DNA from 4 places in the Sphingobacterium sp. ML3W genome. Region 2 is predicted to be linked to each of the others. Evidence: riboswitches for the same ligand, from Rfam matches in the RefSeq annotation. Region 2 holds a riboswitch; each other region holds the start of a gene.

Region 1 (8,384 bases), 1.1 Mb from region 2:
TGCACTTCCATCCACAATTCGATAATACCATAAATGGGTGACTGTGTCAGAGGAAAGCCAGTTGTAATATTAGGTTTTACATTAGGGAGACTTTGTAATAAAGAAACTAATAAAGATTCATCGGCTAGTAGGATAGCAGAAGATTTACCCTCTTTTTCATTATTTTCTAAAATCTCATGTAGAAGTTTTGTTTGTGATACATTGCCTGTCGCAGAGTAGAGGTTCACTTCCGATTCTCGATTCCCGATTACATTTGGACGCTCTCCCAATGCATTTGCTAAAGCCGTTTGAAAGATATTGCGACGAATAAACAGACCTGCCTCCTGCTGTTTATCTTCCAAATAATAGGCGTCAGCATCAAAATAGAAAAGTGCCAAGCCTTGTTCTTGCCATTTTTTAAATAATGTAGCTTCTACTTTGCTCAGAGCGTTAAAACCGACAAAGATGATTTTTTTATACTGTTTGTAGAATTCTTGCTTCTTTGCCTTTCCATCAACGATATCGCGATAGATGGTCGGCATATTTGTCATTTTATTTGCTATTAATTCTTCCTTAAAAGCACGATATAAGAGGGGAAGGCGACGCCATAGTTTTAGAAAGCGTTCTTGTACGGCAGAATGGCCCGCTATAGAAAAAGATTGCCAAAATTGACGGATAAAATCCTGTTGTTCGGACGTGAAATGTTGGAATTGTAAATCAATTTGTGTGTTATCAAACAATTCCATAAAGATTTCGTCTATGTCAACGAGGTCGTAGTCAATCTGTGAGAAATCACTTAATATAGTTTCTGCGATGGGGTAAAATTCTTCTAGCGTTTCTGCTTCGTGCCCTTCCTTTGCCAATAAGTCATTATGTAAATGGTATAGTATGAAAAACTGCGCAATAGGAGTTGCTTCCGATAAATTGGTAGACAGTCGAAAAAATTCTTGAATGGTGAAGAATTGAGGCGACCAAATTGCCTGCCCATACACAGCTGCTAGATGTTGTTTCAGATAGGTTATAGGCCTTTTATTGTTGAATATAATAGCAGTTTCATGTAAATCTTCTCCAAAACGATTTTTTAAATCGATAGCGACGTCTTTTAAAAATGGATTCATTTCTTAATTTTTTGCTTGTATTATAACCTCTACTAAATCATTTGATTTGGCGTAAAATAAAAATCCTTTTACATTTTTATAACCTAATTCTTCCAGTGTTTTGACATATTGTTTCACTTGTTTTTGATGTGAAAAGGCTTCACTCTGCGTAAACTTAAAGTCGAGCACGATGGTTTCCTTTTCACTAGTAAAAACTTTATCCGGACGTAATGTTTCACCTTTAGCGGTAATGATGGCCGATTCGTTCCAAATTTTGAAATCACCCGTTAACCATGTATTGATTTGTAGATGTTGCCATATTTGGTTGACTTCATGGAGAATGGCAGATTTTTCTGTTGGCGTGAAAATTCCTTCAGAAATGTATTGATTGATGATGGTCTCAATTTCTTCTTCAGTAGTAATAATGGACATGATTTCATGGGCCATGACGCCATATTGCGAGGCTTTGTCTAATAATAAGATACTATTGATAGTCCGCTGAGAAGATTTATCAAAAGCTTTATCCAGCTCCTTTGAAATTGGATATTGTTGTAACGCTATCTTTCCGACTTCAATTTTATCGCTTTTCTCTCGAGAGATAATATGGTCTAAATGCAATTCGTTATCCATGAGGGCAAAATCACTCTTATTATCACCTAATACTTGGTAGACAATATCACTGATTAAGTCATTTTTTACATCCATTCCCATGATTTCTCCTGTTTTTTTGTCAACAAGTTGTTTGAAAGCGGGTGCTGATATATAAATATGTTGTATCGCTCGGGTGGTGGCTACATAAAATGTATTCAAAGCATCCATATAATTGAAGACCATCTCTTCATAATATTTTTGATAAAGAGTCGATTGTCCGAGAGCTGAAGAGTACTTGATAGGAGCTTTGCCAATTGCTTCGAGTGCTGTCCCTGCAGTGTCTATCCAAAAATTTCCATTGATCATACCGTCTAATGTCCAACTGCAGAATGGAATCATGACGACATCATAAGCTAATCCTTTCGATTTATGTACTGTGGTCACTTCAATAGCATCTACCTTACCCGAAGAGGGGAGTACGGCTTTTATACCGTCTTCATCCCAGAAAGTTAAGAATTGATTGATACCGCGCTCACCATTTACGGAGAAATTAGTAATCATATCCTTGAATGCTAGAATATAAGGTAAGTGTGGATTGTGTAATGAGGTCAATCCATAGACCGCTATAAGTTTTTCAACCAAATGGACTAAGGGAAGTTTCTGCCAGTTTTCCCAGTTTTCAATTAATTCGCTTGGAAGTTCTTCTTGTAAGTTTAGAATATCATTTTCCTTAAATTTAAGCCAAATTTCAGCATCGAAATTTTTGCCATTTTGAATAATATGATAAAGGTGAGTAAGCTTTGCTTTATATAGAATGTGTTTGTCTGTACTGAAAACAAAGGCTTTTAATGTCTCGATTAATAATTGTATTCCTTCATTCGCTTCCAGCGCCAATGCGTCGCCAGAGATGACTTCGAATTGCAATTGTTTTTCATTTCTATAATTCATTAATTCATGAATAATCAAACGAGCATGTTTGTTTGATCGCACAAGGATTCCAATTTGATTAGCTTGATATCTGCCCGATGTTATCCATTCTTCAATTTGCTGACATAGGGAAGCCACCGCCTGATTTTCTACTTGTGAATTTCTTCTCACATTGTTTTCTACTTCTAGATATTTGATCGTGATGGACCCTTTCTGTGCTTGGTCTAGGACTTTTGCTTCTGGAACTTTTTGGGAAGCACCTTCATACGCTTTGATAATCATGTGGTCATATCCCATTTCCTCCCACCATGTTTGCCCTTCATCATCGAGATTATCGGCGATATGCTCATTTAATAACTTTTGGATATGGTTCGGGACAGTCTCAAAAAGGTAATTATTGAAATGTATGATATTCGGAAGGCTTCTGTAGTTCACATCCAATGAACCACTTTCGATTATTTCCTGTAGGTCCTGTTTATTTGTAATATGAAAGGCATTTGCCACTTGTTTCTCCGCCTGTTCCAGTAAAATACGCCAATCGCCGTTTCTCCAACGGTAAATGCTCTGTTTTACATCGCCAACAATTAAATGTTCGGATAGTTCCCCTGAAGCATTTCCAAGCGCGTTGATTAAGAGTGGGCTATAATTTTTCCATTGGATACGAGACGTATCTTGAAACTCGTCGAATAGGAAGTATTGATAGCGATTCCCAATTTTCTCCCAAATGAAGGTAGGATCTCCATGTTGATCTAGACCAAGCTTGTTCAGTTGTATCTGTGCATCCGAAATTAATTGTGCATTGTTTTCTTTTCGCCATTGTGCCAGCAGATCACTCATCTCTTTCAAAAGACGTAGGTAGTAAAAATTCTTTTGGAATGCTTCGTAAGTGATGTAGGTGCTAAATTTATCCTGTAATATTTTAAAGTTTTTTAAAATAGGTAAAATTGCTTGTTGCAGGGGGTAGTTGACTTCTTTTTTACCATCTAAAAATGCATCTTCCTTATCTATCAGGTCAACATATTTAAGGATGAATTTTTGGAGTTCAGTTGTACTTTGTTTGAATACATTGACCGTTGAATTGGAAAGTGAGTATATCGGATTTCTACTTTTTCCTTTCAATTCTGCGACATCGATATTTAAGGATTTAAATGTTGTTGTAAAATTTTTAACTTCTTCACGCAGTGCTTCTAAGAATACTTTAGTGAAGGTTTCTATTTCTTTATTTAATGTATTGAACACTTTATCCGAATCCTGAGATAGGAGGTGTTTGTCAAACTCTTTAAAGTTTTCTGAGAATATTTCATTCGCCAAACTCGTTAATTCACGGCGATAGTTCCAATTTTCATTGTTTGAGATTTTCTTTTCAGCATATTCGATAATCCATTCCAATAGATCAGGTCGTTTATCCAAGAGTTGATTTAACATAACGGTGAGGTCTTGCCTTACCTTACTCGTATTCATCTCTATTTTATATGCTGCATCCAAATTGAGTTCATAAGTAAAGCTTCTAATCACTTTTTGTGAAAAACCATCAATGGTACTGATGGTGAAGTGGCTATAGTCATGCAATATTTTACGGTAGACACGGTAAGCTTTTTCCTGAATCAGATCAGTATTCCAATGAGAAAATTGATTCAAGAGCAAGCGTCTATAATCATCGATCTTTCTGGCCTGATCCCCTTGCGCTAATCCTTTTAGAACAGACAGGATTCTTTCTTTCATCTCGGCTGTCGCCTTGTTTGTGAAAGTGACTGCTAATATTTCGCGATAACTGTTTTCTTTTGAAAGTAATAAAGTTAAATAGTGGACGGTTAAGCTGAATGTTTTGCCTGATCCAGCTGAGGCTTTTAATATTTTTAGTGGCGCTATCGATGACATGAATTCAATTTGATTTGGAAGGATGAAAATACGCTTATTAATTTGAATAGACAAAATTGTCTATGCGTTTGACGCTGTAAGAGATGAAGTAAAATTACGAATAAATTCCTTTTGAAAATTCCTTTATTGCTGTATAGATAAAGATGTTGTCGTGAGGATAGTATTAGATTGCGTTCTTGGCGATTCCATCATCTTTCTTATTTTGTGGGAGTTGCCCTTTCTTTTTGTCTTTTTACTTTCAATAATCCTTTGTATCTTTGCGTCCCCTCTTGCATGTAGCTCGGGGGATATGTTGAATACATAAATAACAAGAAAACATGGCAACTAAAATCAGATTGCAAAGACATGGTAAAAAAGGACGTCCTTTTTACCACTTAGTAGTAGCAGATGCACGCGCACCACGTGATGGTAAATTCATTGAACGTATTGGTTCTTACAACCCAAACACAAACCCAGCGACTATCGTTTTGGATTTTGAAAAAGCTTTGGATTGGATGAATAAAGGTGCTCAACCTACTGACACAGCTCGTACTATCCTTTCGGATAAAGGTGTTTTATACAAAAAACACTTAAATGGTGGTGTTAAAAAAGGTGCATTTGATGAAGCTGCTGCAGATGCTAAATTTGTTGCTTGGACTGAAGCTAATGATGCTAGAATCTCTGGTAAAAAAGATGGTTTAGCAACTACTAAAGCTGAAGCTAAGAAAATTGCATTAGCTGCTGAAGCTAAGAAAAAAGAAGCAATGGCTGCTGCAATTGCTGCTAAAAACGCTCCAGTTGTAGAGGAAACTCCTGCAGAAGAAACTGAAGCTCCAGCTGCAGAAGAAACTGAAGGATAATTTTTCTTTCATACAGTATCAAGAAAGCCGGTTCACTATGAGCCGGCTTTTTTTTTCAAGAATGTAGTTTCTACTCCTATACATACTGCAATTTTGCAGATATATATTTAAATTTGCCCTTTCAAATAAGAACATGACCATAGAAGAAAGTTTTTACATCGGTTATATTAGTAAAACTCGCGGACTAAAAGGAGAGCTTCAGCTTTTTTTTGAATTTGAAGATTACCAAGATTTGGACTTTGATGTCCTATTTGCCGAAGTCAATAAAAAATTAGTACCTTACTTTGTAGACAATATCAAGTATCAAGCAAATAGTACAGCATACTTGAACTTAGAAGACGTCGATCATATCGATAAGGCACAACCTTTAGTCCGTAAAAAAATATACCTTCCTAATGATAAAATGCCTGAGCGAGATCCTGATGATTTTAGATATACAGACTTAATCGGGTATATAGTCATTGATGAGACGCATGGTGAGCTTGGCAAAATAACACATGTGCAGGAAATGCCTCAGCAATTTATAGCAACAGTCGATTTCAATGGGAAAGAGCTCATGTTTCCATTAAATGATGATTTAATGTTGGGCATTGATTCTGAAGGCCAAGTTTTAGAGGTAGATCTACCTGAAGGATTAGTCGAATTGTATAAAGAGATTTAAGTATTCGGATTAAATAATAAAACAAAAAAGTTATTGCATGAAAATGTAATAACTTTTTTGTTTTATTAGGCATCCGTTGAAATTAGTATTTATTGCCTTATTTAATACAAGCTATTAATATTATTTTGATTATCAATTTCTATTACCGATATTAGCGATGCTTATAGAGAAAGGCAGAGGGAATAGACCCAATGAAGCCTTAGCAACCTGTTATTTTATAAGGTGCTACATTCTACCCCAACTCAGAGATGGGAAAGATAAGTTGAAACAAGTCTACTTGTGCATTTCGATGTAAGCCAACCAAATCACTTTTAAAAAAAATTAATGAAAATCGTTGATCATATCAGTAATGCCAAAGGAAAAACTTTATTTTCTTTTGAATTGTTGCCCCCAGCTAAGGGTCAAGGTATCCAAAGTATTTTTAAAACAATGGACTCACTTATGGAATTCAAGCCTCCCTTTATCGATGTGACTTATCATAGAGAGGACTATATGTATAAGAAGCATGAAAGCGGTTTGCTAGAGCGTGTTGCTTATCGGAAACGTCCAGGGACAGTCGCTATCTGTGCAGCTATTATGAACAAGTATAAAGTGGATGCTGTTCCACATCTTATCTGTGGTGGTTTTACGAAAGAAGAGACAGAGAATGCTTTGATTGATTTGAACTTCTTAGGGATTGATAATGTGTTGGTTTTACGTGGAGATGCCAGAAAAGGTGATGCTGACTTTATTCCTACTGAAGGTGGCCATGCATTTGCTACGGACCTCTTAAAGCAGGTAGATGACATGAACAGAGGTCAATATTTACACGAGGATATTGTGAATTCTGAGAAAACAGATTTCTGTATCGGTGTTGCAGGTTATCCAGAGAAACATTTTGAGGCTCCCAATTTTAATACCGACTTCAAATGGTTGAAAAAGAAGGTCGAGATGGGTGCCGAATTTATCGTTACGCAAATGTTTTTCAATGTAGAAAAATATAAAGAATTTGTCAATAAGTGTAGAGAAAATGATATTCATGTACCTATTATACCAGGGTTAAAGCCTTTGACGACAAAAAAGCAGCTGATTACGTTACCGAAAATTTTTCATTTAGATATTCCAGAAGTATTGAGTGAAGCGGTATCAGGGTGTAAAAATAATGCCGATGTAAGGCAAGTCGGAGAGGAGTGGTTGGTACAACAGTGTAAAGAGTTAATTGACTTCGGAGCCCCAGTTTTGCATTTTTATACCATGAGTAATCCTGGTCCTACTCGGAGTATTGTTGAGAAGTTATTCTAAAGAAAAGTAAATATTAAAAAGAGCCTGCTGCACTTCAGATGTAGTAGGCTCTTTTTTTGTGCGCTGTATTTTTTTGTTAAAAAAGGTTAATCCATATCATATGAAATCTCCTTTTATTATATTTAACTCAAAATCAAAGTGCGAATTGATTTATCGCAGGACTAATTAAACCTTTAAACCGATGAACTATACGAAAGTGAACAATATGTTAGGCTGGCTATGTGCTATCATGGCAACAGTAGTTTTTATTTTGACAGCCGAAAGAACAACAAGTTGGTGGGACACAGGCGAATTTATTGCCTCAGCTTATAAACTTCAGATTGTTCATCAGCCAGGTGCACCCTTATTTCTTATGTTGCAGAATATATTTTCAAATTTCGCTTTAGGTAATGTATCTCAGGTTGCTTTTTGGATGAATGTAGGGTCGGCTGTCTGTAGTGGTTTAACAGTGTTGTTCTTATTTTGGACCATTACAGCTTTAGCTAAAAAAATCACATATTCCGATAATCGCCCACTTGATAGAAACCAGCTTATTAAAATAATGGGAGCAGGTGTGGTTGGGTCTTTAGCCTATAGTTTCTCCGATACATTTTGGTACTCAGCAGTAGAATCCGAAGTCTATGCTATGTCTTCCTTATGTACAGCAGCGGTGTTTTGGGCCATTCTGAAGTGGGAGGTAAGAGCCAATAAACCGCAAGCAGATCGTTGGCTTATTGTTATTGCTTACATCATTGGACTTTCAATTGGGGTTCATCTATTGAACTTATTGGTTATTCCAGCTATAGCACTCATTATTTATTTTAAGAAAACCGAAAGGACGACTTTCTGGGGGATTAGTAAAGCGATGTTGATTGGACTCGGAGTTCTAGCTCTTATTCTCTGGGGAGTAATCCAATACCTCATTAAGTTTGCCGCCAAATTCGATTTATTCTTTGTCAACACCCTTGGATTAGGATTTGGTTCGGGGATACTGGTTTTTGTGGTATTGATTATAGGAACATTAATTTATGGTATCCATTACTCCATAAAAAAGGGGAAAGCAGCGTTGAATACAGCAATTCTGGCTACTTGTTTTATTTTATTGGGTTATAGCTCTTTCACCATGGTTTTGATTCGGGCCAATGCCAACCC
Region 2 (8,384 bases):
AAAACAAGCAGTAGAATATAAAATAGCAACTTTACCCCCTAAGATCAATAAAAAAATTGGCTATAAAATAATCGAGCTCGAAAATAAACTGGAAAGTATGAGCGGTCAAAATTTGATTGGCCCTGGGAAAAATGTATTTGATACGATTGCTGCCATAGGTGGTAAAAGATCCGGGTTAATCGAAGATGTAGCGATTGGAATGGAATTGTCAAAACGCCCTTTTAGAGATCGACTCAACATTAGTCTTATCCAGAATTTATTAAAAGAAGAGTTGGCTGAACGCGATATTAAATATCCTTTTAATATTGAGGTTAGAGACAGTAGCAACATCGTATTCAGTGTACAGACAATAGACAATATCATCAAGCCAAACAAAATCACACGTTATTCAACGGCACTATTTAAAGGTGATATTGGCTCCCCCCCAGGAAGATTGAGCGTCTATTTCCCTCGAAAAAGCACAATTATAGTTGACAACATGAGTTATCTCCTTTTACCAACATTAGCCTTGCTATTTCTGCTCATCGGATGTTTTGCCTATACGCTATTAATTATTTTTAAGCAAAAAAAAGTGTCAGAGATGAAAACAGATTTCATCAACAATATGACTCATGAATTTAAAACCCCTGTTGCAACCATAATGATTGCAAGTGAATCACTACGTGACCCAGAAATTATTTCGGATGAACGTCGTGTGAAACGACTTGCGAATATCATCTATGATGAAAATGTGCGCTTAGGTAATCATATTGAACGCGTTCTTGACATAGCCCGTCTTGAAAAGGAAACATTAAAACTAGAAAAAACAACTATTCGCATCAATGATCTTTTGTTCGCAGTACTTGACAGCATGCAATTACAATTACAAAAAGTAGGAGGCCATTTTGAGCATCACTTAGAAGCAAAGCATGATACAATTATTGGCGATGAGCTACATCTTTCTAATGTCTTTTTCAATTTGATTGATAATGCCATAAAATACAGCAAAGATAATCCTCAAATCACAGTAAAAACAAAAAACACAAAGGACAGTATCCAAATTACTATTATTGATAATGGAATAGGAATGGCAAAAGACCATTTAATAAAAATATTTGATCAATTCTATCGAATCCCAACAGGAAATATACATAATGTAAAAGGATTTGGCTTAGGGCTTTCCTACGTTTATGATATAATCAAAAGAATGAACGGTAAAATTCAAGTTAAAAGCGAGAAAGACAAATGGACTCAGTTTGAAATAACATTACCCATAAAAAATTAAACCGATATTAATTTCGTATATTATCATCAATATTCGAACAAAACTATAAGAATATGCAGAAGATATTATTAGCAGAAGACGACCCAAACTTAGGGGATTTGTTAAAAGATTACCTAGAACTGAAAGGTAAATTTGACGTCACACTTTGCACGGACGGAGAAGATGCAGTTAATCAATTTCGTAAAAACACTTTTGATCTTTGCATTCTAGATGTCATGATGCCAAAAAAAGATGGCTTCACAGTTGGTAGAGAAATAAGAAAAATAAACAACACGACCCCTATCATATTTGCGACAGCAAAAGGTATGATGGAAGATAAAACGGAAGCATTTGAGCTCGGTGGAGATGATTATATCACGAAACCATTCCGTGTAGAAGAATTGCTTCTTCGCATCCATGCATTACTTAAACGAGTAGTAAGGGAAAAAGATGAACAAGTTATTAGTGATAAGTTTGAAATCGGAGAGTATTTCTTCGATTATACAAGTCAACAAATTGCACACAAGGGACTACAGCAAAAACTATCTACAAAAGAAGCAGAGCTACTTCGACTGCTATGTCTAAAGAAAAATGATGTACTAACACGAGAAGAAGCCCTATTAAAAATTTGGCACGATGATAATTACTTCACGGGCAGAAGTATGGATGTTTTCTTAAGTAAACTAAGAAAATATTTAAGAGATGACCCTAAAGTAGAAATTGTCAATGTGCATGGAAAAGGTTATAAATTATTAGTAAGCTAAAAAAAGCTTCAATTTAAAGAGAGGTATATAGCGTCTCTTTAAATTGAAGCTTTCCTCAATAAAAAGGCGTCATAATCGTTGATGGGATACAGAGAACTTCTTGCATTCATATCGATGAGCTATCTAAGTTAGAAAACCGCTATAAATACGCGCTCACTTTATGCCAAGTAAAATTATTATTTAAGTACAACAATGAAAATTTCATCCCTATTATTTTTAAGCCTCTTACTATCCTTCTATTCAACATCTCTCCATGCCCAAAGTGACTCGTTATCACTTATTAATTCTAAAGCCGAAGTCAAACAGATATCATACAAGCAATTACTTGTCCCAGCCACATTAATAACGTATGGAATAGTATCCTTAAAAAGCCCTTACCTAAAACATAAAAATGAACAAATAAACAATGCAATAAATAACAATCCGTCGAAAACATTCAAGCTCGATAATCTCACACTTTTTATTCCTTCGGCAGCTGTATATGGTCTTGATATACTCGGGATACCCAGTAAACACAGTCTCAAAGAACGTTTGGCAATTAGCACAATCTCTCACGCTATCACCCTCTCAACTGTATATACAATTAAGCATACCACCCCTACTTGGAGGCCAGACCAAGCAGACCAAGAGTCATTCCCATCAGGACACACTGCAATCGCCTTTACAGGAGCAGAGATGTTGTGGCAAGAATATAAAGATCAATCTGTTTGGTATGGAATTGCAGGTTACACAATTGCTGCAGGAACAGGATACCTCAGAATGTATAACCATAAACATTGGTTTTCTGATGTAGCAATGGGCGCAGGTATCGGAATCATGGGAACCAAAATTGCATATTGGCTGCTACCCCTCTTCGATAAACATTTACAATCAAAAAAAACAACTCCATTCACGATGGCCTCTCCATTTTACAATGGCAAACAACTCGGAATGGTTGCTACATTTCAATTATAATACACGATTCTTTGTCATTTTTTCACAAAAGTTATAAAAACTTTGTTTTTCTAAAAGAAATTCCGATATTTACAGCACTTATAGAGAAAGGCAGAGGGAATAGACCCAATGAAGCCTTAGCAACCTGTCATTTGACAAGGTGCTACATTCTACCCAATCAAATTGGGAATGATAAGCTAGACACAAAATATCCTGTGCCCTCCTCTCTAAAAGCAATCAAAAAATTTAGTAAAATAGATTCAAGAATTTTTGATCGTTTTTTATTTCAAATACAAAACTCTTCTAATTTCTTGCTTCGTTAAGGTTGAACAAATAAAATAATCTCATATTTATGTTACTAACGAACAACTTAGGTTACCCACGTGTAGGTGCCTTTCGCGAGTTGAAAAAGGCCAATGAAGCATATTGGGCTAAAAAAATCAGCGCGCAAGAATTATTGCAGGCTGGACTGAAAATCCGTGAAGGCAACTGGAAAACTCAAAAAGATGCTGGCATCGATTTGATTCCTTCAAATGATTTTTCATTTTATGACCAAGTTTTAGATTTGACTTTAACGGTAGGCGCAATTCCTGCACAATACCAATCTCTTTTACATACAAAAGATAATGGCTACAACTTAGATCTTTACTTTGCAATGGCACGTGGCTTCCAACAAGATGGTGTTGATGTTACGGCAATGGAAATGACAAAATGGTTTGATACAAACTACCATTACATCGTTCCAGAATTCGTGAAAAATCAAGAATTCAAATTAACTTCAGAAAAGTTCCTAAACGAATATAACGAAGCAAAATCTTTGGGTATCGAAACTAAACCAGTTTTAATCGGCCCAATCTCATACTTATTATTAGGTAAAGAAAAAGAAACTGGTTTCAACCGTATCGATTTAATCGACAAGTTAGTTCCTGTTTATGAAGAAATCCTAGGCAAATTGGCTGCCGCTGGTGCAAAATATGTACAAATTGACGAGCCATTTTTAGCATTAGATATTGATGATGCAACACGTGCATTATACACAAGTGTATTCACGAAATTAGCTGCTGCAGCTAAAGACATCAAAATTATTGTAACAACATATTTCGAGGCTTTACGTGACAATGAAGAAACTGCATTAAACTTACCTGTTTACGCTGTTCACGTTGACTTAGTAAGAGGTGAAAACCAACTCGACACCATATTAGCAAAAGTTCCAGCCTCATTAACACTTTCATTAGGTGTTGTTGAAGGTCGTAACATTTGGAAAAATGATTATGAAAAATCTTTAGCACAAATCAAAAAAGCTGTTGATGCTTTAGGTAAAGACCGTGTATTAGTTGGACCTTCGAGTTCTTTACTACACGTTCCTTTCGATTTGGATAACGAAGACAATGAAGAATCACTACCAAAAGAAGTGAAAAATTGGTTAGCATTTGCTAAACAAAAATTAGCTGAGGTAAAAGATTTAGCGATTTTAGCTGATGGCGAAGTAGATTCAAAAACTGCTGAGCGTTTCGAAGCAAATAAAGCTGCTGCTGAAGATCGTCGTACTTCTACCTTGATTCATAAACCAGAAGTTAAAGAGCGTACTGCAAATATCACTGATGATGATGCTAAACGTACTTCTACATTTACTTCACGTAAAGAAGCACAACAAGAAAAATTTAACCTTCCTGCATTCCCAACAACAACTATCGGTTCATTCCCACAAACGAAAGATGTTCGTAAATGGAGAGCAGACTTGAAAAAAGGTGTAATTTCTCAAGAGCAGTATGATAAAGAAATCGCCGAAGAAACAGAAAGAACAATCCGCCTTCAAGAGCAATTGGATATCGACGTTCTAGTTCACGGTGAGTTCGAGCGTAATGATATGGTTGAGTATTTCGGTGAGCAATTAGCTGGTTACGCATTCACTAAAAATGGTTGGGTACAATCATATGGTTCACGTTGTGTTAAACCTCCAGTTATTTATGGCGATGTATACCGTCCTGCAGACATGACTGTTCGTTGGTCAGCCTATGCACAGACTTTAACTAACCGTCCTGTAAAAGGAATGTTAACTGGTCCAGTAACAATCTTACAATGGTCATTCGTACGTAACGATCAACCCCGTTCTACCACAACATACCAAATTGCATTAGCGATCTTAGATGAAGTACAAGCTCTAGAAAAAGCAGGTATCAAAATTATCCAGATTGATGAGCCAGCAATACGCGAAGGCCTTCCATTACGCAAAGCTGATCAACAACAATATTTGGATTGGGCAGTCCGCTCATTCCGTGTATCTTCTTCAAATGTAGACGATGATACACAAATTCATACACACATGTGTTACTCTGAATTCAATGATATCATCGAAGATATCGCTGCAATGGATGCTGACGTAATCACGATTGAAACATCTCGTTCTCAAATGGAGTTATTAGACGCTTTTGCTGCTGATTTTAAATATCCGAACGATATAGGTCCAGGTGTATATGACATCCACTCTCCTCGCGTACCTAGTACAGAAGAAATGGTTGAATTATTACGCAAAGCAAAAGCTGTAGTTCCTGCAGCACAACTTTGGGTAAACCCTGACTGTGGTTTGAAAACTCGTGCTTGGCCTGAAACTAAAGCTGCTTTAGAAGCAATGGTTGAAGCTGCTAAAATCTTAAGAGCTGAATAAGTTCAGAAATTTAGTATTATAAATTATAGCAAGCCCGATGTATTTTATTTCGGGCTTGCTTTTTTAATATATTGAACGTGACCGCTTAATTCTAAGTCAAGAATAGTTATTTTTACGGAAGTAAAATAACCATAAGATGAAGAATCTGATCAACTCTATATACTTGCTATTTTGCACAGCAATAAGCAGCTTTGCACAAGAAGGTTATCCAACACCAGCAATCAATCCAAAATTTCTTTTCTATATTCAGCATAGTGAAGGTCATAACACTTATGTTTATGAAGCTAACATGATTGATAAATTAAATTTTGACAATAAAAATCCGATTAAAAACTACCGTATTTTATATGATAAAAATGGAGAAATTAGACCCCTGACAGGTATCCAACAAAAATTTGCATATGGTATTAAATCAAAAGAATTGGAAAACAATACCTTTGAAATCAAAATTGTGTCTTATGCCAATCAACCACTATACCTCAAAATTGACAAAACAGGTAAGCCCTATGTAGAAACTGTAGTCAATGGGCACAAGCTTAATCTTCAAAGGATATTCATCAAACAGAAAGAGGGAACTTCCGGATTAGGAACTCAAGTAGAATATCTCCTATTCTATGGCACTGACCACTATGGCAAAAAAGTTCATGAAAAATTAATCCCATAGTCAATCATATATAATTATCCTGTTCTCATAGCATCTCATATAGTTTCAGAAATTGTGGATATGTGATAAAATTCACCTCATGAATTAATCTTAATGGAAACATAAATAGCGATAACCCATAATTTTATTCTCTATTTTGGCTCTCTTTTAACAATTAAAATCATACTACCTTCTATGACCAAATAACCATATTCATAAACAAAAAAGTAGGTTTGCCCTTTTACATTTATAAAAGTATTTGTATAATACTTCATATCAAATCCCTGTTGTAGCAATTTTTCTCTATTAACCTTTAACATCCCCTCTTCCCCCAAAAGCTCTAGCAGGATACGTCTATTTTTACGTAGTGTGTAGTTGATTTTTCGTACTAGGTTCGTATGGTCACTGTTCTGTCGATTATTATAGCTATTCCGACAATTATCATCGCAAAACCGCTTATCAGCTCTTCCACGTATAGGTTGATTGCATTCCAAACAAATTTTTAAAACATTTTCTAACATAAGCTTAAAAAAATAAACGACAACAAACGTTTACAAACGCTTACAGTCGAATATAAACGTTTAATAACCGACTAAATTTTATTCTAATTCTGACTTTTACAGCAGTTATTCGACGTTGTTGAAGAACATAATTATTGAAGTTAAACAATTTTATATCATTTAAAGCTAAAGTTATGAGTACATTAAGAAACAAAGTTCAGTTAATTGGTCATTTAGGTGGGGATCCCATTATCAAAACAAGTAATAGCGGAACCAAGGTATCTACGCTGAGACTAGCAACCAAAGATTTATTTAAGAACAAAGCCGGAGAGTGGGTGGACGAAACCCAATGGCACACCCTAGTTGTATGGGGCAACCTCAATAATATCATTGAGAAACATTGCCAAAAGGGATCACAGATATTAGTAGAAGGAAAACTAACTTACCGCGAATTTGAGGATAGTATTAACGGCAAGAGAACACTAACTGAGATTAAAGTTGAAAACATTATTGTGATGAGCAAGTCTAAATCAAGTAAAGGAAACACTACTGTTAATTCTGAAGATACGATAGAAGAAGATTTACCTTTCTAGAAAAAATGAATGTAAAGAACAAACATTAGAACCTAATGCTTGTTCTTTATTAAAACACAATATATCATGAAGAGAATATTTCCAATAGTATTTATCCTGTTAACTTGCCTTTCTTTAACGAGCTGCTCGGTAATTGAGGGCATTTTCAAAGCAGGTGTATGGTCAGGCATTATCGTAGTCGTCATTGTAGTGGGTCTAATCCTTTGGATTGTATCCAAACTCTTTGGAGGAGGAAAAAAGTCAGACATCGATTAAAAAAAAAGCTCCTAAACAATTTTAGGAGCTTTTTTTGATTGTTACTTTTCTATATCTTTCAAACTATTCATTTTCTTATATTCAAGAAATCCTTTAATATCTGTAAAATGCTCACGAACACGTTTATTTCCAAATTCAAATACTTTGTGCGCTAGACCATCCAAGAAGTCACGATCATGGGATACTAAAATCAATGTCCCATCAAAATCTTGAAGAGCATCTTTTATAATGTCCTTCGTTTTCATGTCCAAGTGATTGGTAGGTTCATCGAGAATCAGAACATTGACAGGCTCCAACAATAATTTTATCATGGCTAAACGTGTTTTTTCTCCCCCTGACAAGACCTTCACTTTTTTAGTTGTATCGTCACCACTAAACATAAAAGCACCTAGTAAGTCCTTAATTTTCACACGGACATCCCCAACTGCAATTTGATCTATGGTGTCAAAAACAGTTAATTCACCGTCTAATAACGCAGCCTGATTCTGTGCGAAATAACCAATCTTAGCATTATGACCGATTTTCAAACTCCCTTCATACTCGATTTCTCCCATGATTGCTTTAATCATAGTTGACTTCCCTTCACCATTTTTACCAACAAAAGCAACCTTTTCACCACGTTCAATGACCATATCTGCTTTCTGAAAAACAACATGGTCGCCATATTTCTTGGTTAGTTCCTCAACCATCACAGGATATTGACCCGAGCGAGGAGAAGGTGGAAATTTTAATCGCAACGCTGATGTATCAACCTCATCAATTTCGATAACTTCTAATTTTTCCAACAT
Region 3 (8,384 bases), 2.4 Mb from region 2:
CAAGTTGCCTACCATAATTAGTAGAATTGTTAACCACTTAGCCATAATTTATAATATTTTATATATTTAGTAACTCCACAATGTAGTGAATATAATATTATAAAGCAAATTTTCGGCCATCTTTTTATTTAGACCAGACATTTGCACTTTTTTAACAAAAAAACGTTGGATCTGACACAGATCCAACGTTTTTCACCTGCGAAAAGCAAGCTAGGGTTGGTTGATATTCGGTTTCTTAATGTATTATTTAGTCAATCTCTGCAATGAAGTTTCCTGTTTGATTAATTTCAGATTTAAATGCTGTAATTTTCTGTAAATTGACTGTTCCGATTACATATTTAAAATTTGGAGCGTAATATCTTTCGATGATGTTAGAAAAGCCTAATTTTTCGATTAAGCTATCGTCCTCATATCTTAAATACACTTTGATTTCATGGTCGGTACTATATGACAGTGCATTTGTGTTTAAGTGTTTTTTGTATTCATATCTATAATCATAGCGCAACGCTGTGATATCAGATAATACCGCAGAACCTGTTGGATGACCTCCAGCTCCTTTACCATAAAAAAACTGCTCATCCGCGAAAGCAGCCTTTACAAGTACGCCGTTGTTTTCGTTTTCAACATTGAACAAAATGTTATCAGCGCTGATGAACTTAGGGATGACATAAAGGACAACTTTATTTTGATCGATTTCTCGAGCTGTAGGGATAAGTTTTATTTTAAAATTTTTCTCTTTAGCAAAGCGTATGTCTTGAACACCCAATTTATCAATCCCTATGTTAAATACGTCATCTGGGTTGACATTTATACCGTATGCGTGAGCGGCAACAATTGTCAACTTGTACTTAGGGTCAAATCCACCGACGTCCAAGGTAGGATCTGTTTCTGCAAAACCTAAATCTTGAGCTTCTTTTAAAGCATCTGCGTATGGTTGGTTTTCATTAAATACCTTTGAGAGTATAAAGTTGGAAGAACCGTTAAAGATACCCGTTACAGCGTGCAATAGCTCGTTGTCGTAATACTCTTCCAAATTACGTATAATAGGAATACTACCACAAACTGCACCTTCGTAGAGTAGGCTTGTGCCATATTCTTGTTGGATGGAAGCTAGTTCCTCTAAATGCGTAGCAATCATTTTTTTATTTGCAGATACTACATTTTTTCCAGATTTAAGCGCACGAACAGTTAATGCATAGGCAGCATCTGCATCGTCGATCAATTCTACAACGGTATTGATTTCAGGATCTGAGAGAATAGCCTCAGCATCTGTTGTGAATAATTCAGCAGGTAGTGATCTTTGTTTGTCAGCATTTTTGATGACAAATTTTTTAATTTCTAAATTTAAGTTTTTAGTCTTGATAATGTCGTACAATCCTTGCCCTACAACTCCGAATCCAAACATTCCAATCGTTAATTTCTTACTCATAGTTATTTTTTGCGCTTTATATAATGTTGCTATCTGAATTATTTTATTTTATCGAATGCTTGTTGTAAATCTGCTTTGATATCATCAATATGCTCGATACCGACAGATAAACGAAGTAAGCCTACAAATACTCCTGCTGCATTTTTTGCTTCATCACTAAGCTGTTGATGAGTTGTAGCCGCAGGGTGAATGATTAATGTTTTTGTATCTCCAACATTTGCCACGTGACTGATTAATTCTAGACTGTCAATAAATTCATCAGCTTTTGTTACGTCGCCTTTAATTTGGAAAGAAAGAACAGCACCGTAGCCATTTTTTAGATATTTTTGAGCGTTAGCATAACTTGGTGAACTCTTTAATCCTGGATAGTTTACATTTTCTACCTGTGGATGTGATTCTAACCATTTTGCTACTTCTAACGTATTGTCTACATGACGCTGAACGCGTAGGGATAATGTTTCTAAACCTTGAATCAGTTGGAATGAGTTGAAAGGCGATATTGCAGGACCAAAATCACGTAGCCCTTCTACACGCGCACGGATAGCAAATTGGATATTGCCAAATGGGCCATTAATACCAAATACGTCTGCAAATACCAATCCATGATATCCTTCTGATGGTTCTGAGAATTGTTTAAATTTACCATTTCCCCAGTTGTAATTTCCACCATCAACGATAACACCGCCGATGCTAGTTCCATGACCACCAATCCATTTTGTTGCTGATTGAACAACTACAGAGGCACCGTGCTCTAAGGGTTTGAATAAATAGCCGGCTGCACCGAATGTATTGTCAACAATAAGTGGAATATCATGTTTTTTAGCAACAGCAGCTATTTTGTCAAAATCAGGGATATCGTAACTTGGGTTTCCGATAGTTTCCAAGTAAAGTGCTTTTGTGTTTTCATCGATTAATGATTCAAAGTCTTCAGCTGTAGTTTCTTTTGTAAAACGTACATCAATACCTAGTCTTTTGAACGCTACTTTAAATTGATTATAAGTACCACCGTAGACATTACTGCTTGAAACAAAGTTATCTCCAGCTTCTAAAATGTTGTTTAATGCAATAAATTGCGCTGCTTGGCCAGAAGCAACAGCTAGTGCAGCTACACCACCTTCTAAAGCAGCTACTCGTTTTTCAAAAACATCTGTTGTAGGGTTTTGAAGACGTGTGTAGATGTTTCCAAATTGTTTTAATGCAAATAAATTAGCGCCATGTTCTGCGTTTTCAAATACATAAGAACTTGTTTGATATATAGGCACTGCACGTGAACCAGTTGTTGGGTCAGCAACTTGACCTGCATGCACTTGCAGTGTTTCGAATTTCAAATTTTTATTTGTAGACATTATAGTTATAATTAATTAGTTAAAGATTCATTAGTAAAAAGGGGATAGGGCTTCGCACATGAATATGTACTCGCAATCAATAAATTAAAAACAGATTGATTAACAAGAAAACGTAAACATGTGCCAACACATTCGCGTCGAAGTCGATGCAAAAGTTGTGCTTGTTACGTTGGTTTTAGAATTTACCTTCTTGTTTTGTTGTAATGTGATTATCATTGTCGTTTCATTTATATCCTCCAAAGCAGTATTACTTTGGACAGGAATTGGCACCTTTTCAAACGTATTTTGAAGGTTGCCAGTGGGTCATTGAGCCAGTCTCTCGCCACTTCTTTATAAATCAAGACCTGATTGAAAGGTTTTGATTAGATGTATTTCTATTTGAAGTACATTGCAAATATATGCCTTGATTTTTATAAAGCAAAATATTTTTTGCTATTTATTTAAATAATTAAATAAAACAAGGATTTAGAGGAGTGTAGATGGATTACGTGTTTGAGGTAACCAGAATAAAAAGATAGGAGCATTGCCTCCTATCTTTTTTATATAATGATCCTTCGACACTTTACACACAATGTTTACCAGATGGTGTAAAGTGCCTATTTTATAATGCGCTTAATCTTATTCGATTTTTTAATGAGTTTATGTAGTTCGCTATAATTCTCGTCTTGAATGGCATCTTTCAAGGCTTGAAGCTGTTTGATGTTTTCTTCCAATACTTCTAATACGTTTACTCTATTTTGTTTGAAAATAGGAGTCCACATATCAGGTGAACTTTTCGCTAAACGTACTGTTGATTCAAATCCGGAACCTGCTAACTCAAAAATTCTACCTTGCGATTTCTCTTTTTCCAGAACTGTTAGGGCTAAAGCAAAAGAGGTCAAGTGTGAAATATGAGAGACATAGGCTGTGTGAGTGTCATGCTCTTCGGCTGTCATAAAAGAAGAACGCATTTCCAGCAATTCAGTAATAGAATCTGTTAGTTCGAAGGCATCTTCATCAGATTTAAATGCCTCTACGTAGACCATCATTTTATCTTTAAACAGATTTGGGAGCGCGGCTTCAGGTCCAGAATACTCTGTACCTGCCATAGGATGCGCAGCGACATAGCGTCCACGTTTAGGGTGGTCAGAAATCAATTGTAAGATATTTAGTTTGGTAGAGCCCATGTCAACGATAACCTGATCTGTTACTTGATCGAGTAACTTTGGTGCTAAAGCGATGATTGCATCTACAGGAGCGGTTAAAATGATAACCTTACATTTTTCCAAAGCTTCTTCCAGTGTCGCTTTGTGGTCAATGAAGCCAATTTGCATTGCTTTGTTAAGGTTTGCATCACTTTTGTCTACACCAAAAACTTGATCGCAGAATCTTTTTTCTTTTAGTTTCATGGCGACTGAGCCGCCAATTAAACCGACGCCAATAATGGCTATATTTATCATGTTATTCTAATCTTAATTCGTTTCCTTTGCTACCTTAATCCGTGTAATTGCCTCTTTTAAAACTTCAACTGAGGCGCATAAACTAATTCTAATATAGGTGTTTCCTGCGCTGCCGAATATTCCTCCAGGTGTGATGAATACACGTGCGAGATCCAAAACTTCATCACTTAAAGTGTATCCTGACGCGTAATTTTCAGGAACTTTAGCCCAGACAAATAGACCCACCTGATTCTTTTTATAAACACAGCCCAGTAAATCCATGATAGCAAATACCAGAAATCTTCTTTCGTTATAAATGGTGTTCAACTCTTGATACCATGCTTTATCCAGCTGCAATGCTTTTGCTGCAGCAAGCTGAGCTGGCAAGAACATACCCGAATCCATATTACTTTTGAATCGCAATACTTCATTGATGCGTTCTTCTGCGCCAACCAACATACCGATACGCCATCCGGCCATATTAGAAGATTTGCTGAGCGAATTTAATTCCAAAGCGACTTCTTTTGCCCCATCTATGGACATAATACTTTTAGGAGCGTCGGTCAATATAAAACTATATGGGTTATCATGACAGATCAAAATATGATGTGTTTTTGCAAAGGCAATCAATTCATGATAGAATGCTTCACTGGCACTTGCACCGGTTGGCATATGAGGATAATTGATCCACATTAATTTTACTTTCGACAGATCGTTTTCAGCAAGCTTTTTTAGGTTCGGTAACCAATCTGTTTCCTCTGCTAAATCATAGGTGATTGCTGTTGCCCCGCTTAGACGAACTGCTGCAGCATAGGCAGGGTAGCCAGGGTTAGGTATTAAAACCTGATCTCCTTCTTGTAAATAGGTCATGCAAATATGGACGATACCTTCTTTAGATCCTATCAAGGGTAAGATTTCTGTATTTGCATTGAATGTAGCATGATAATATCGTTGATACCAATCTGCAATAGCTTGTCTCAAAACCGGAGATCCTTTATAGTTTTGATAACCATGTACATTGGTCTTAGCCGCTTCCGTGCTCAATGTCTGAATCACTTCAGGATGAGGAGGTAGGTCAGGACTTCCAATGCCTAAATTAATCACGCGAGCCCCTGCTTTATTAAGCTCGTCAATCTCTCTTAATTTTTTGGAGAAATAATATTCTTCGGTTTGTTGCAACCTTTTGGCAACTTCTATCTGCATTATATTCTGGTATTTTACAATTTACAAAGACTAAATTAGGGTTTTTCTATTAAAATAATAGTAATTTGTCGCTTTAATTGCTAATTGTTGAAGAAAATTAATTCTATCATCCAGATGCAAGATTTTTTCTATAGGTAAGTATTCCTCACGTATTGCGGGTAATTTTACTATTTTTGCTACCTTAATATTATAAATGAAAACTTACTTTAGGTTATTATCTTTTGCCAAGCCCATTGAGAAATATGCAGTCCCGTACATTATCTGTACGTTAATCACGGTTGTATTTAGTACTTTAAACTTGGCCTTATTAGCTCCGTTATTACAGACTTTGTTTAATACTGATCAGGTTTCTGCACAGGCAGTATTAGAAAAACCAGAAGGATACTTTGATATTCTTGGCCATTTTAATTACTACGCTAGTTTAGCAAACCAACAATTTGGTGCTTACGGTGCTCTGAAATACGTCTGTATAGTCATCGTTATTTCTGTATTTATTAGTAACTTATTTCGCTATTTAGCACAGCGTATAATGGAGAATTTACGTATACACACGTTGTTGAATTTGCGTAAGACAGTTTTTGACAATGTCATGGACCTGCATTTGGGGTTTTTTAATGGTCAACGTAAGGGTGATATTATTTCAAAAGTTTCATCGGATGTTCAGGTTGTACAATATTCTGTTACAGGTACCTTACAGGTTGCATTTAAAGAGCCTCTTCAGCTAGTTGCTTATTTAGTGATGCTCTTTATCATATCGGCAAAATTAACATTTTTTGCCATGCTCGTGATTCCTATATCGGCGTTTTTCATATCTAAAATTGTGAAAACTTTAAAGGCACAAGCAATCGCAGGTCAAACATCTTATGCCAATATGATTTCTTATCTGGATGAGGCTTTATCGGGAGTTCGTATTATCAAGGCATTTAATGGTACGAATTTCGTTAAAAAAAGATTCAATGATGAAAATGATCATTATGCAGGTATTATGCGTGCAATGGCGAGACGTCAACAATTGGGATCACCTGTTTCTGAATTGTTGGGTGTAATCATGGTTGCCATTATCTTGTTATATGGAGGTAATTTGGTTTTGTCAGGTAGTGACGAGTTTGGAGCTTCTGAATTCATTGCCTATATCGCTATATTTTCACAGGTTATGCGTCCAGCAAAGGCATTGACGGATGCCTTTAGTAATATCCATAATGGCATTGCGGCAGGTGAACGTGTTTTGGAATTGATCGACACAAAAAGTGAGGTGACGGATAAACCCAATGCGAAAGTAGTGTCTGATTTCAATCAATCTATTGAATTACAGCAGGTTGATTTTGCTTATGGAGAGAAAGCTATTTTGAAAGGAATCAATTTAACCATCGAAAAGGGGAAAACAATTGCGTTGGTAGGACCATCTGGTGGAGGAAAATCTACGTTAGTTGATTTAATCCCACGTTTTATGGATGTCACTGCAGGTAAAATTCTATTTGATGGCATAGATTTAAGAGATTTGGATCAGGAATCCTTGCGAAGAATGATTGGAATGGTGAATCAAGAGTCTATTTTATTTAACGATAGCATCTTTAATAATATCACATTTTCGAATACAAATGCAACTCAAGAAGAGGTGGAGGCTGCAGCAAAAATTGCAAATGCGCATGAATTTATCTTAAAAACTGAAGCAGGCTATCAAACAAATATTGGTGATCGTGGAGCAAAACTTTCAGGTGGCCAACGTCAAAGAATCTGTATTGCTAGAGCTGTTTTGAAAAATCCACCAATCATGTTGTTGGATGAGGCAACGTCGGCATTGGATACCGAATCAGAAAAACTAGTCCAAGATTCGTTATATAAACTCATGGACAATCGGACAACTATTGTCATTGCACACAGATTGAGTACCATTCAGAATGCAGATAAAATAGTTGTTATCGATGGAGGACAAATTGTAGAGTTTGGAAGTCACAGCGAATTGATTCAAAAAGAAGGCTTATATAGAAAATTGATAGATATGCAACAATTCACAGACTAATTGTTGCTGACCTCATATTGATGTACCAAAAACAAGGCTAAATTCTACGGATTTAGCCTTGTTTTTGGTACATTTGCTATAGACTAGGAGACATGCTAATGGATGCTAAAGAAAAATTAAACTTCTTAATCTCTAATCCACTTTTGGATAGTGAGTTAAGAGGTATAGCAAATAAAGTGATGCAAGAAGAACGTATCACATTTGATGAAGGTGTATACCTTTACGAAAAAGCCGAATTGGGTTATTTGGGTGTTTTGGCGAATTATATTCGCGAGAAAAGACATGGTGATGTTACCTATTTCAACCGCAATTTTCATATTGAACCTACAAACGTATGTGTATACGACTGTAAGTTTTGTTCATATTCGCGTATGATTAAGGAACGAGCAGAAGGCTGGGAGATGGATGTGGAAGGAATGATGGATATCGTAAAGAAGTATGATGACGAAGCTGTCACTGAAGTACATATTACAGGTGGCGTTGTACCAAAACAAAATCTAGAGTTCTATGCAGAGTTCTTTAAAAAGTGCAAAGAGCATCGTCCTTCATTACATATAAAAGGGCTAACACCTGTAGAGTATTATTACATTTTCAAGAAGGCGAAGCTGAGCCATTATGAAGGTATGAAATATTTACAGTCCTGTGGCTTGGATTCAATGCCTGGTGGAGGCGCTGAAATATTCCATCCAGAAATCAGAGAAAAGATAGCGCACGATAAATGTACCGCTGAGCAATGGTTAGATATCCATGAGCAGGCTCATTCATTAGGAATGCATACCAACGCAACTATGCTATATGGGCATATTGAAGCTTATTGGCATCGTGTGGATCATATGGAGCGTCTTCGTCAACTACAAGATAAGACTGGAGGATTCCAAACCTTTATTCCATTAAAATTTAGAAATAAAGAAAATCAAATGTCCCATGTTCCTGAGGTTTCTGTTATTGAGGATCTAAGGAACTATGCA
Region 4 (8,384 bases), 580 kb from region 2:
AAGTGCTTATTCCCCTAACATGAACATTCAATAGATCTCCACGATTGTTCGAAACCTTTCTAGATGTTATCCCTGGTACCACATCCTCCAACCTACTCACAAAATCTGTTGACACTTTTCTGTTGAACAGCTTATTATCCACAAACTCAAAGCTCCCCGTTGCTCTTTCTTTTGGGATTTTTTGGAATCCTGTACTCACGACTTCGACTACTTCCAATTGATTATCGGATGCATTTAGTTGCACAGACAATACAACACCCGAGGTGTACTCCTGCTCAACTGTTTTGTAACCGACATTGGTAAATTTGACTTTGCCTTTTTCTTTTGTGACCGATATACTGAACGAACCGTCTTTCTTGGTGGAGACCTTGATGTTTTCTGCTTCAACCCGCACGGATACGCCTTGCAGTGGCTTCTTATCCTCTGCGGATACGACCGTGCCCTGCAATACATAGCCCTGCTTACTCTGGGCTTGGCTAATTAACCCTCCGAACGTCAGCAGTATCAGTAAAACCGGGACAATCGAAAACCTTGCCGAACGAAACAAACGGACAACTCGCTTATTTTCAATATCCTTCCCCACTTCTTGCATGAAGTTTAAACTATTTTTTAAACGATTTAAAGAATTATCACATTCAACATGAGTAAATACTTGACTTAAGAATTTAAAAGGCTTAAAAGAGCTTATTTGAGATAACACACTGTCCAAGTAGGGATTAAGCATGGATGAAGCCAGTCCTAAGCGTACATAGTGCGTTGATAGTGCGTAAACGGGTACCGTTTTACACACTATCCAGGCTTTGCAAACGCTTAGCATACGCATTACACATGCTTGATTGATAGACAATCTACTTTTGAACCATCGTTTGGAAACCCCAGATTCGTTCGAAGTCGAACTACTTGCTTCTCGACCAGAAGGCACTCCGAACTTACAAAATGTCGTACCTTTCCAGTAGCTACTCAGTACCTCTTTAGTACCTTTCCAGTAGCTTCTTAGTACACTCTCGGTACCTTTTCGGTACCTTCCCCGTGAACTAACAGTACTTAAACCGTACATTCTGGGTACCGGATTCGTGCTTGCTTCTAACCTGCTTCGTACCTCACCCATCCCTTGCACACCTCCGGCACATCTCCCAAACATCGGCTGCCCAAGAAAAGGGTATTGGAAGGCAATTAAAGGATATTTAGCTGGTAATAAATACTCCGAAGCTGGTACGAATACAGTACGAATCAGACCCGAATTTGAGAACAACCTATCCTCAATAACTCCTGTCCTGCCACCGACCTTATTCCCCCTTTCTTCTGACTTTATTCTGCCATACTTCGGCTTTTTATCCAATTTTATTCGAGTTGGCTTTGAGTTTTCATCCTGTTTGACTCGAAGAAAATTCGAAGCGGACTCGAACCCCACTCGTAGAAAGTTAGAAGTTGGTGCGAAGTTGGTCAGAAGTTTATCAGAACAAGCTACCTCCCTTGCTTCTCCTTTGCCTATTTCGATTAAATCCCTTGCTTCGGCTCTGCTTGTTTCTACACAACTCTCTGCTTCGGCTCTGGTCTTTGTTTGCTTGTTCTCTGCTATTTCTTTGCCGTTTCTGTGCTTATTGTTTGCTTCTCCTCTGCTTCTAGCTTGGTATTTGCTTGCTATTTCTTCGGTTCCTGTTCGAGGTTTGTTCGAGTATCCTTCGACACTTGTTCGAGACCGCTTCGACACTTGTTCGGGTGTTGTTCGACTCCGCTTCGACTGGGCTTCGGGAAATTGCCGAACAACGGTCGAAGAACCACCAAACGAATGGCGACCCAATCCCGACTCAGGTACACAGCTGTCCCCAAGAATAGACGACCGTTCATCGGGAGAATATTGACTACTAAAACGCACACTAGTTGCATGTGCAATATTATTTTCAAGCGCATATTCAGCTGTAGGAAATCGACGTGCTATCCCTAGCTTACTGCACCTGCTTTTTAGGTTATAAATGGATTGGAGAATACCCTTAAAATAGGCATGTACTCTCCCATCCTTATAAAAACTATTCATTTTTTTCATAATTTATTTAATACTTAATGGCACGAAAGAGATCGCTTCGCTAAGTATTAAAGGTTTAAAATTTGGCGTTTACCTGATGGCAATAGACATCCAGGACAGCTTCCAATTGAAGCTAGTCAGGTGCCCATAAGCTTGCGCTCAGGCTATAATAAAAAGTTGGAATCGAAAAGCGTTATACGTCTGTCGTTAATTTATCATAATTGGTTATCAGCACGCTTTCATCGATATGAAGTCATCCTTGACGACTTGCAACCCGACATCTTAAGGCGGAACTTTTGTCTGTCTTATCATGGTATCAGGAAGGATTAACTTTATTAGACTTTATGATCATCATCAACTGCTCATCCCAGATCAACTCCACAGACTCACCACTAATGGTCAATACCTTTCGACTACCTTGAACAACGGCCAATTTATCGACCCTTACATCTAACTGGAAGTGTTTGTTCATATCGTTCAGTATCCGCTGACGGTATTCCTCGCGTTCGGTATTAGCAGGTACAGTCAGTTCATAGCAATAGCATGGCGTTTTTACCAATTTATCATTAGGCACCAACTTTTCGCGCTCCTCACCGAGTACCAATATCCGATTGGTCGGAAAGTCTGCCGGCAAGCCTAAGGCAAATAGGTAGATCTCATATACCTCCATACTGATCAAAGATATCCGCAGTACATCGATACTGTCATTGCGCACGACCATACTGAATGAATCCGAGGTTTCCAACAAGTTTATCAACAACGAATAATAGGGCTGTTTGGTGCGCTCGCCCATGACATACTTCAATGATTTTGGAGATAGCCCCTGCACAATATCAAACCTCAGTTCCTTAAAATATTGTTCTGGTAAATCTGTTATCATAACTGGTTTTTTAATAATTGGAACAGGCATTTCACTCAAAAAAAAAGACATATCTTCACCTGTGGATAGCGCATAGCTCTCCCTATTGCAGATTTTTTGCATTATTTTAAATGGTTAATTGAAGGTTAGACGGATGTTATAGCCTAGGTACTATATAGCCTCTTCAACAGTTAAAGAATAAATAAGGAAAATGCAATTGTACGTGTTATAATTGGCTATCGGTATTGCATTTCATAATAATAAATAAAAAACCATTCACAGAAGTATAGATAAACTATACCGTATTGCATTAGAATATTTGGTAATCTAATTCTTTAGTGCTACTTTTAAAGTGTCTGACGCTTGAAAGAGCATTTTAAGAATTATTAACTAAATAAGGAATTACTATAGCATGAATCGGTAAAAACTGTTATCAGGGTTTTGTCATTTGCACGGTTAAATACAATCGTAGGAGCAAAACTGTTCCTATCCCCTGTTTTGGTTTTTATTTTCAAGATGTCATCATTCAGGTGGAATGATAACGTTCTTTAATGGTGGTGATCGGTAAGACCTTCTATCCTGACGTTTGATCGGGTAATGAAAGGTCAGAATTTGGTTTTTAATGGTTCTCATAATTTTTGGTTTTATGCGAACAATATCTAACTCTGAGAATAAGTTAAGCTTTATTAAACAACCAATAAAGCGTACTACATGCTTATAGCCCGGAAACCGCAAAGAAACCAGTCACCAAGTTTACACGAAACTCGGATCTTCCCCTATTAAGACTGACAGCAGTACGCCCTATTGGAATTATATCACGAAGGTAATAATTATCCAATAGATTTTAAGGCGAACTACCGATCATCTCACGGGAAAATTTGCGGTTTTTGGGTGAGATAGACATCGTAAAGTAAGTGATATAACTTACTAAATAAAGTCGCTAATTAAATATAACTCAAATATAAGTATATAAATACAAATATTTAAATATTTCTATAAAAATAAAATAATATGTTCGAAGATGAATTAAAAAACTTTATAAAAACATTAAACTTATATATGGATAAGTTTGAATTATATTCAATGGATGTTTCGAAACTAGCTGGAAGCACCAGAGATATTATTAAGGATTTAGACAAATCAAAGACTGGATTGAGCCATAAAACATTATCAGCAATCGGCTCTGTATTTAATTTGAAACTTTATCAATTTTTAGATCCCAAATACCCTATCAAATCATATGAAGATTTACCAATAGAGACTAAAAATAAAATTGAATGGAGAAAGAGAGTTGGTCAACCACAACCTGAAGTTACGTACAGTAAAATCTATTTGAAAAATGAAATTTTAAAAGCTATTTCAAAAGTTAAAGATTCAAATAAATTTCTTCCTAATGAAGTATTTTCGAACCTTGCTACAAATCTTCAAATTCATTTAGGTTCTTCTTCAAGAGTCACTTCATCTTTAAATTCAGATTTGAAAGAATATGTAAAAAAAACTGGTGTAACAAAAGCCAAGGTAACTTTAAAGGATGGTAAAAAAGAAGCTGGCCGTTCCGAAGAATATTACAGGTTATTAAAAGAGTTACCTAAACTTTAGAGATTGGATGATTAGAAAAAATAATGAAGTAGTTACAACCTAAGGTAAATCCTTCACTTAGTATTAATATATTGCTTAAATAACCTTTAGCAAGGTAGGAAAGGCACAAAAAAACCGACTGGTCATCCCAATCGGTTCATTATATCTTATAGTGTTCCTATTATAGTTTTTCGATTTCTTCAATGGAAAGGCCAGTCCCTTTAGCGATATCCGCAAGAGGTAGTCCCATTTTCTTAAATTCTAATGCAATAACTCTTTTTTCAGTCTTGAGCTTAGCACGCTCTTCTAATCGCCCCTTCTCAATTCCAGATGCGATGCCTTCTTTTTTTGCTTTATCTAATAAATATTCTTTAGTACCCATAATACTCTCCTTCCCTGATTGATTATAAATTTCTGACTCAAATATACTTAAATTCAACTGATTATCAAAGCGTACGTAATACGTCAAAAAATCATAGAGACTCTGACGCGTACTCCTATCCATATTACGAATCACCATCTGATCATAAAGATCATGCTTAATGTGCTTCAGCTTTTCGTCACTGACTTTTTTATTTTTGATGGCCAATAACGTGGTCAGTACAACCACTGCGAATGGATTGGCATCATCACGTAATAGTGCCTCTTCTTGATCTAAAATTTTGTAACAATTAAAATTGTACTGGATGCTGGTACCCATAAATTCATCCTTATAGGATGATGGCTTGTAACTGACGTTATCATCCACCAATATAGCGATAGCAGTAATCGGAACTTTGTACTTATCATAAACTTTGTAATAGTATTGGAACATGCGCTCGGCTAAATCCCCTTTACCCTTACTGGACTGCACTTCGATATGGCACAACACATACTTCATGCCACCATCTTTGAGATGCACCTTGACCAGTTTATCCACAAAACGAACGCCCCTACCATTCGGTTCGGGTGGAAACAAGGTTTCAAACTCCTTATCCAGATAATCAAACGGTTTGCTCAGATCAAATACATCATCGGCATCTGAAAAGAAAAATCGTAAAAAATGCGCAAACGTCTGCTCTAAGATAGATTTCCACAGCAGATCGTCGACACGACTGGATGAATTACTCATAATAGATTGTTAATAAATTGGTTACTATAGTAAATATACAAAATAATATATGTAAAAACTAATTATTTTAGTAAAAAATTTCAGGACATCATAATGTTTAGTCATATAGTACTCATTGGATAGCAATCGATAAAATCCTCTTCAATATCTAATTATTTTAAAAAAAATTATAAATAAAAATAAAATCTACTATATTTGTAGAGTATTCAGAATTGCACGATGCAATACCAACCGAGTTGAGAACCACGGTGGTAAATTAATATGGGTTTCGACCAAAAATATCTGGATACAGTTTATGGTTTAATCCTTTAAATTTTTAAATTGTATGGCTACAACAAATCTTTATCAACATTTACTAGAAAAATTCAGTTATTACTCAATCAACGAACTGATACAACTCAACAATGATACCATATCAGGGAAAGGTTGGGGTTCCTCCAAATCTACATTTCGTACCGCTCTTCTAAGTACCTTCTCAAAAAGAGGCTTAGATCTTTCAAACATTATTTCGAGAGAAGATGGCTTTACCTCGGTAAAACATGTAGCAGTGAGGTTAGAGGAAAATACACTTATTCCAATTATTCAGTAAAGCAAATTCCGTTTTAGAATGAATTTTCTAGTTGATTTATCACTCACTGAGAAGAACGTTGACTATTTAAACGCTCCTCTTAATGAGTGATAATATTTTAACATATTGTTTTAGCGAGCTCCACCTTTTCAATTCTGACAACCGGTGATAGCTGATAGGATTGGAGTAAGTTACCACAACAACCATATAGTTACACCCTATTAAACCATTGTTACTATGCGATAGTACTCATGAAAAATGTCCTTTAACGCCTGTAGGACCCATTACTAGGCTTAATTTACCGCTTACCGGAACTACCTTTAGGCTTTCGCTAGTCACTTTTTCGATATCATGCCTCCTATTGTTTAAATCTATTACTACCTTCTCCCAATAACAGCATACCTTCATTTAAATAGAAGACCTTTAGCCGACAAATGATGACATTTATTGTCAACATGTAGCTAGTTACTAACAACAAGTAGATAATGGCTGTGAATAGATAGATATCTAGTGCCCATAATTTCTCCGCTACGCAAAAAGTATGAACAACTTATCAATAACTAACAGCTTTTTTTTAGTAATGCTGTAGTTATTCAACATAATTGCTTCTTTTCAACAGATAACCAAGCAGTATTATAGATTGTTTCCCATTATTAATGTGATATCAAGCTACTAAAATCAAAAAAGGGGTTGTTCATGCATTGACAATAACTACTCAAAATGAATAAGTGGATAACATTTGAACCAAAGGCTTTTCCAACAGGCTAACTGTGTTTCATGAAAGCAATAAAGTGTTCCTGTTGAAGCCTCCATTATTACAACTTAAGCCCCCAATACAAAAACTATTAGCATGCGAACTATCATGAGACAGATTATTTAGGAATATTTCAGTACTCTTATTTATTTTATGACGGATGTGAACGACAATTTAGTTGTTCAAATATAACTCATAATACCGCTATAAAATATTCCTTATAAAAGAATGATAGATTGCTAATTGATGCGCCCTTTTCTCATCGTAGACTATATCTCTTTTAAACTCAAATATACCCTTATGCCATGATAGCCTGTGATACCTATCACTGGGCATATGTTGTGGTTGTTTATATGGATAGATATGAAACTTTAGGTCTACTAATAACCAAAAAGACTGAGCTTACCTAAATCAAAGCTTAACTCTATTATAAACTAACTAAAACTCAAACTTCACCAGCAAAGCCTTATGATCGGTAGGCCATATACCTTTTGGCAATAAAAACTCATCTTTGCTATCTTGCTCTTGTTTTTTACCAAATTTCACCGTTTCTTCAGGACCAACAATTTTGACCGCAGCGACATGAAGTGGTTTATTCGTTCTGTAATAAACATAATCAATCCGGTCACGCTCATCTGCCAAAGGTGCCCAAGTAAGCTTTTCAATGGCTACATCTTTATTAAATGATGGGAATGTAAATCCTGGATGTGTAACAGGATTTGGATACTTTTCTCTAAAACTATCTACGAATCCTGCTTTTGTCAATAATACAGAACAATCCCAAGGAACTACAGCACCTCTATGATCGAACAAATCTTTTGTTGCGTGAATCCAGTCTAGGTGTGAGGGTTCGTTAAAATCTCCCGCAATGATAATAGTAGCATCTTTCGATTCTTTGTCGGCGTCTATAATGATATCAAGAATTGCATCATCACGCTTTCCCTTACGATTGGCTTCTAGGATACTTATAGCATCTACAATGGGGGCATCCAATTTTTTCCAGGTAACACCGTCATAGCCTCTTGGTAGATAGCAGGCATAATTGGTATAATCTAGGTGAACCGAATAAAATGTAAAATTTCTTCCAGCAACTTGAATCTTACTTTTCAACACGCCGCCCATATCACTTGCCTCGTCATACAAAGGTTGCTGCTCTTTTATTGGAAACTTAGAAATAAATGCCACGTCTAATGTTGGTGCACTTGCAGTACCATAGTACTCCACCCCCTTTATTTTTAATTCGTCCAAAATACGTTGTACAAAATCGGTTTCCTGATAGTTCCTAACCTCACTGAATAAGACAACATCTGCTTTCTTATCAATGATTTCATCGGCTATAGCCGGAAAACCATTTGGAACGGACGTACCCTCCTGCCAGATATTAATCTGCAAGACGTTCAATTGATTTTTAGTTTGGGAAAGGACCACCTTACCAACAACAAGAATCATTATTGTAAATAGAAACTTCTTCATATATATATAATACCACTA

Evidence for each region. Region 2 has a riboswitch for S-adenosylmethionine ahead of metE (5-methyltetrahydropteroyltriglutamate--homocysteine S-methyltransferase). Riboswitches for the same ligand answer to the same signal wherever they lie in the genome.
Region 1: another riboswitch for S-adenosylmethionine. It lies ahead of metF (methylenetetrahydrofolate reductase [NAD(P)H]); the one in region 2 lies ahead of metE (5-methyltetrahydropteroyltriglutamate--homocysteine S-methyltransferase).
Region 3: another riboswitch for S-adenosylmethionine. It lies ahead of KO02_RS12355 (O-acetylhomoserine aminocarboxypropyltransferase/cysteine synthase family protein); the one in region 2 lies ahead of metE (5-methyltetrahydropteroyltriglutamate--homocysteine S-methyltransferase).
Region 4: another riboswitch for S-adenosylmethionine. It lies ahead of KO02_RS04655 (hypothetical protein); the one in region 2 lies ahead of metE (5-methyltetrahydropteroyltriglutamate--homocysteine S-methyltransferase).

The regions. Positions count from the first base shown of each region.
Region 1 covers NZ_CP009278.1:4,669,802-4,678,185, reverse strand. The annotation lists gene KO02_RS20005 (PD-(D/E)XK nuclease family protein) at 1-1,097, opposite strand, end outside; gene KO02_RS20000 (UvrD-helicase domain-containing protein) at 1,101-4,472, opposite strand; gene KO02_RS19995 (30S ribosomal protein S16) at 4,790-5,311, shown strand; gene rimM (ribosome maturation factor RimM) at 5,445-5,972, shown strand; SAM riboswitch class I at 6,131-6,236, shown strand; gene metF (methylenetetrahydrofolate reductase [NAD(P)H]) at 6,297-7,253, shown strand; gene KO02_RS19980 (DUF2723 domain-containing protein) at 7,435-8,384, shown strand, end outside.
Region 2 covers NZ_CP009278.1:470,446-478,829, reverse strand. The annotation lists gene KO02_RS02165 (sensor histidine kinase) at 1-1,264, shown strand, start outside; gene KO02_RS02160 (response regulator transcription factor) at 1,318-2,007, shown strand; gene KO02_RS02155 (phosphatase PAP2 family protein) at 2,200-2,961, shown strand; SAM riboswitch class I at 3,037-3,139, shown strand; gene metE (5-methyltetrahydropteroyltriglutamate--homocysteine S-methyltransferase) at 3,293-5,605, shown strand; gene KO02_RS02145 (DUF4833 domain-containing protein) at 5,742-6,269, shown strand; gene KO02_RS02140 (hypothetical protein) at 6,401-6,769, opposite strand; gene KO02_RS02135 (single-stranded DNA-binding protein) at 6,943-7,341, shown strand; gene KO02_RS23155 (hypothetical protein) at 7,408-7,596, shown strand; gene KO02_RS02125 (ABC-F family ATP-binding cassette domain-containing protein) at 7,638-8,384, opposite strand, start outside.
Region 3 covers NZ_CP009278.1:2,879,345-2,887,728, reverse strand. The annotation lists gene KO02_RS12360 (homoserine dehydrogenase) at 248-1,429, opposite strand; gene KO02_RS12355 (O-acetylhomoserine aminocarboxypropyltransferase/cysteine synthase family protein) at 1,468-2,775, opposite strand; SAM riboswitch class I at 3,000-3,114, opposite strand; gene KO02_RS12350 (prephenate dehydrogenase) at 3,372-4,214, opposite strand; gene KO02_RS12345 (pyridoxal phosphate-dependent aminotransferase) at 4,227-5,396, opposite strand; gene KO02_RS12340 (ABC transporter ATP-binding protein) at 5,590-7,416, shown strand; gene mqnE (aminofutalosine synthase MqnE) at 7,515-8,384, shown strand, end outside.
Region 4 covers NZ_CP009278.1:1,054,566-1,062,949, reverse strand. The annotation lists gene KO02_RS04675 (SusC/RagA family TonB-linked outer membrane protein) at 1-2,044, opposite strand, end outside; gene KO02_RS04670 (hypothetical protein) at 2,340-3,005, opposite strand; gene KO02_RS04665 (hypothetical protein) at 3,894-4,481, shown strand; gene KO02_RS04660 (hypothetical protein) at 4,642-5,571, opposite strand; SAM-I-IV-variant riboswitch at 5,769-5,861, shown strand; gene KO02_RS04655 (hypothetical protein) at 5,897-6,160, shown strand; gene KO02_RS04650 (endonuclease/exonuclease/phosphatase family protein) at 7,332-8,366, opposite strand.